DNA from 2 places in the Staphylococcus schleiferi genome. Region 1 is predicted to be linked to the other one. Evidence: predicted binding sites of a transcription regulator. Region 1 holds the regulator's gene; the other holds the start of a gene.

Region 1 (2,490 bases):
AGAAACAAAACCGATAATACCGCCTACGATACCATTGAGTAATGAGATTAAAGCGATATAACCGATTAACATCGCACCTACAATAACAGCAACTTTAAATCCATCTAAGATATATTCGCCCAACATTTCAAAGAAAGATTGTTGCTTTTTCTCTTCTTCAATCAATAATTTGTCATCTTCTTCGTTGACTTTATATGGATTAATAATAGAGGCAATAATGAAACCACCGAATAAGTTTAATACGACTGCGGTTACAACATATTTTGGTTCAACAAGTGTAAAGTAGGCACCGACAATTGATGCAGATACTGTAGACATTGCTGAAGCAGTTAATGTATATAAGCGATGTTTAGGAATATAAGGAAGTTGTTTTTTTAATGAAATGAACACTTCGGATTGCCCTAAAATAGCAGAAGCTACCGCATTATATGATTCTAAACGACCCATACCGTTAATTTTAGAAATTAAAAATCCAAGAACATTAATAATTAATGGCAAGATTTTTGTGTATTGCAAAATACCAATCAACGCTGAAATAAAGATAATTGGCAGTAATACATTAAAGAAGAAAGGCGATGCCCCTTTGTTGGCTAAACCACCAAATACGAAATCGACACCGACTGCAGCTTGTTTTAATAAATAACCAAAGCCAGTCGCAACGCCGCCGACAATTTGAATCCCAATATTTGTTTTAAGTAAGAAAAAGGCTAAAACAAGTTGGATAACAAGCATGATGCCAATATATTGCCAACGTACGTGCTTTTTATCAGAACTTGCTAAAAAAGCTAGGGCTAAAAATACAACAATCCCAACAACCCCAATTAAAATATGCATGTGAGTTCCACCTCTGCTTTTCAAAATTAAATTTCACTAGAACTATCATACACCAAAAATGTAAGCAGTAACATAGCAATTTTATAAATTTAAAATCAAATTGGTTGAAAAAGGTCAAAGTGGGTTCTATAATATAGTCAAAGATGGTCAAAAGAGGTGATACGATGCACAATATGTCTGACATCATAGAACAGTACATTAAAAAGTTATTTGAAGAAGCACAAGATGACGTTGTTGAAATTCAACGCGCAAACATTGCACAGCGTTTTGATTGCGTACCATCTCAGTTGAATTATGTCATCAAAACACGATTCACGAATGAACATGGTTATGAAATAGAAAGTAAACGTGGTGGCGGCGGGTATATTCGAATCACAAAAGTTGAAACAAAAGATCAAGGCAATTATATTAAACGGCTAATGGAATTAATTGGACCTGCCATTTCTCAGCAACAAGCGCTTTATATCATAGATGGTTTGTTGGAAAACAACTTGATTACTGAAAGAGAAGCCAAAATGATTGCGGCGATTGTAGATAGGGAAACATTGAAAATGGATGTGGCAGCAAGAGATATTATCCGTGCAAATATTTTGAAACGCCTACTACCGGTTATTAACTATTATTAAAGGATGATGTGCTATGAATACCGATAAATATAAACTTGAACGACATCAAGCGACAAGCCCTTACCGTCAGCAAGTCAAATTGTCACAGCAACCTATCTATGGACAGTCTGACGATGATTGGCAAGAAGCAGAGGATGTTGAAGGGACTTTTGTCATCAAACAAATTTTACAACATTTGGCAGCTAAACACGGCTTGAGTGTCGATCAAGTGGTTTATCGAGAAGAAAAGCGCTGTCCAACGTGTCAAATGACATTAAAAGATATTGCGCATGTCGGCAAGTTCGGCTGTCATGATTGTTATCAAACTTTCAAAGAAGATGTTTATGACATTGTGAGACGCGTCCAAGGTGGTCATATTGAACATTCTGGAAAATGTCCACAGTCGTCGCAACAAAAACGGGCATTGAAAAAACAACTCGAAGAAAAACGTGCTCATCTTGAATCACTTGTTGCGAAACAAGCTTTTGAAGAAGCGGCGATTGTACGAGATGAAATTCAAGCACTCCAACAACAAAGTGAGGTGTCCAAATCTGATGACGAATAATCTTGATCAGCACATGAGTGATTGGATGCAAGAAGTTCAATCACAACCTGTGATTATGTCTTCACGTATTCGGTTAGCGCGTAATCTTGAAAACCATGTACATCCTTTGATGTTCCCGTCTGAAGAGGAAGGACATCGTGTGATTAATGAAGTTCAAGATGTTTTAAAAGATATGAAAGTTTTAAGATTAGATGAATTAGATCAACAAAGTAAATATAAATTAGTGGCTAAGCATTTAATTAGCCCAGAGCTGACAAAGCAACCCGCATCTGCTGTATTGTTGAATGAAGATGAATCTATTAGTGTAATGGTAAATGAAGAGGACCATATACGTATTCAAGCAATGGGCAATGATTTATCATTAGATACGCTTTATCAAAAAGCTTCTAAAATAGATGACGTCTTAGATGCTTCGCTCGATATCAGTTATGATGAACAACTGGGTTATTTGACAACTTGTCCGACGAATGTTGGCACAGGTATGCG
Region 2 (2,490 bases), 270 kb from region 1:
TGACATCTATAGCCATTAAGTGAACTGACCCGTGTTGAATGCTAAAAGTGCTCCGATGATATCATTTCTAGTGATATAATCAATCAGAATTGACACGTTGAAACACCATACATGTCAGTTCTGATTTTTAATGTTATCGCTAATTAAATCGCGCACATAAAGACACTTTATTTTAATTGTATCTGATAAAACGCAAGATTAAGCCATTGTTCAAATTTATATCCAACTTTCTCTAACGTTCCCATATGTCGAAATCCAAATTTTTCATGTAACAGTTTACTTTGTATGTTTTGATCATCAATACCTGCCACCATCGTTTGAAACTGTTTTTCACGGGCATCTTGAATTAATATTTCTAATAATTGAGAAGCAATGCCTTGTCTTCTCGCATTAGGACTGACGTATAAAGAATGTTCGATCGTAAATTGGTAAGCGGGCCAATTTCTAAATTGACCATACGTAGCAAAGCCTAAGACCTCCCCATTCCGTTCGTATACAAATACAGGTTGTTGTAATTGTTGTTTCGTTTGAAACCATTTTTCACGTTCTTCTAATGTTACTGTTTCATATGTATAGACAGCAGTCGTATGCTTAATCGCATGATTGTAGATTTCTTGAATTTGAGTCAGATCATTCACTTGTGCCTGTCTTATCACGTCTTTTCTCCCCTTTTCCCTCATTTAAATAAAGCCTATTTATTTTTTCATTAAAAAAGAGTGGCGCATAAATCTAAAATACGCTTTCAGATTTCATTGCTCCACTCATTACATATTAAGATGAGATAGGTTCATCATCTTATAAATAACAGAAACTTCTCTATTATTCTGGTTGCATTACTTCATCAATTAAGCCATAAGCTTTAGCTTCTTCAGCAGTTAAGAAGTTATCACGATCAGTGTCTTTCTCGATTTTTTCAATATCTTGGCCTGTACGTTCAGCTAAGATTTTATTTAATTTTGCGCGTGTTTTTAAAATGTGGTTCGCAGCAATTTCGATTTCAGTTGCTTGACCTTGCGCCCCACCAAGTGGTTGGTGAATCATCACTTCAGCATTAGGTAACGCGTAACGTTTTCCTTTAGCTCCTGCTGCAAGTAAGAATGAGCCCATTGAAGCAGCCATACCAATACAAATTGTTTGTACATCTGGTTTGATATGTTGGATTGTATCATAAATCGCAAATCCAGCTGTTACACTACCACCAGGAGAGTTGATATAGAGGTAAATATCTTTTTCTGCATCTTGTGCTTGTAAAAATAAAAGTTGTGATACGATTGAGTTTGCTACATTATCGTCAATAGCAGACCCTAACATAATAATACGGTCTTTTAATAAACGTGAATAAATGTCATATGCACGTTCCCCGCGATTTGTCGTTTCAATTACTGTAGGAATTAAATTCATAGATTATTTCCTCCTAATTTCTTTGATTTGATTTTATTCTAACCTAAAAGTCAAACATGGTCAAAAATTACGCTTTTAACTTTCACTATTTTAAGAGTTGACCCCTACAATGCATGAAGGTAAAATGATGAGTGTACGTTTCAATTTACCCCTCGTAGTGTAATGGATAACACTTAAGATTCCGGTTCTTACAATAGAGGTTCGATTCCTCTCGAGGGGGCTATCTTACTTTTTAAAATCAAGGCCCCCTAACGATGGGGTTCTTTTTATTTTACTCGTTAATCATATACCATATTATATTGAACTTCAGTGATTTAAAACGATGTCATTTCTTACGAAGTTTTATTATACAAAGAAAGCGCTCAGACGATTTTCTAGTAAAAGTCTCTGAGCACCATTTTTTTGAATTGATGTCTAAGCCCATATCGCGCATACTTTACGAAATGCACTATCAAATAGCATTGAAATATAACATAAAAAACAGGTTATCCAGACTGATTAATTGCCTACTTTTTACACTTCAAATCGTTCTCCGCTTCTGATTTTATCCGCCATTTCGTTTAACTTTCTTAAACGATGATTGATGCCCGATTTCGAAATGGTTCCCGTACTGACCATTTCACCTAATTCTTTCAATGAGACATCTTGATGTTCAATTCTTAATTTTGCCACTTCTCTCAGTCGATCCGGCAAATTATCTATCCCAATTTCTTCATCTATCAGTTGAATACTTTCAACTTGCTTCATAGCTGCACTGACCGTTTTATTTAAATTCGCTGTCTCACAATTTACCAGTCGATTTACAGAGTTTCGCATGTCTCTGACTATTCTAACGTCTTCAAATTTGAGCAATGCTTGGTAACCACCGATTAAACTTAAAAATTCTGCTATACGTTCCGCTTCTTTAAGATACGTAATCCAACCTTTTTTACGCTCCAAACTTTTCGCATTGAGCTCGTATGTATTCATCAATTGCGTAAGTCCTTCAGAGTGACCCTCATACAGAGAAAATATTTCTAGATGATATGATGAAGTTTCTGGGTTATTAACTGAACCTCCTGCGAGAAATGCGCCGCGTAAATAACTTCT

What was found. Region 1 encodes CtsR, which represses protease genes until heat stress. Its sites were predicted from a motif close to ATGGTCAATAAAGGTCAAACA; they were not measured.
Region 2: clpP (ATP-dependent Clp endopeptidase proteolytic subunit ClpP) is a predicted target of CtsR. The motif match lies at 1,448-1,468, and genes of this name have one in related genera.

The regions. Positions count from the first base shown of each region.
Region 1 is NZ_CP094712.1:2,324,964-2,327,453, reverse strand. It holds gene MUA40_RS11035 (NupC/NupG family nucleoside CNT transporter) at 1-834, opposite strand, end outside; gene MUA40_RS11030 (CtsR family transcriptional regulator) at 999-1,460, shown strand; gene MUA40_RS11025 (UvrB/UvrC motif-containing protein) at 1,474-2,004, shown strand; gene MUA40_RS11020 (protein arginine kinase) at 1,994-2,490, shown strand, end outside.
Region 2 is NZ_CP094712.1:2,059,250-2,061,739, forward strand. It holds gene MUA40_RS09735 (TIGR01777 family oxidoreductase) at 1-19, shown strand, start outside; gene MUA40_RS09740 (GNAT family N-acetyltransferase) at 168-656, opposite strand; gene clpP (ATP-dependent Clp endopeptidase proteolytic subunit ClpP) at 820-1,401, opposite strand; gene whiA (DNA-binding protein WhiA) at 1,915-2,490, opposite strand, start outside.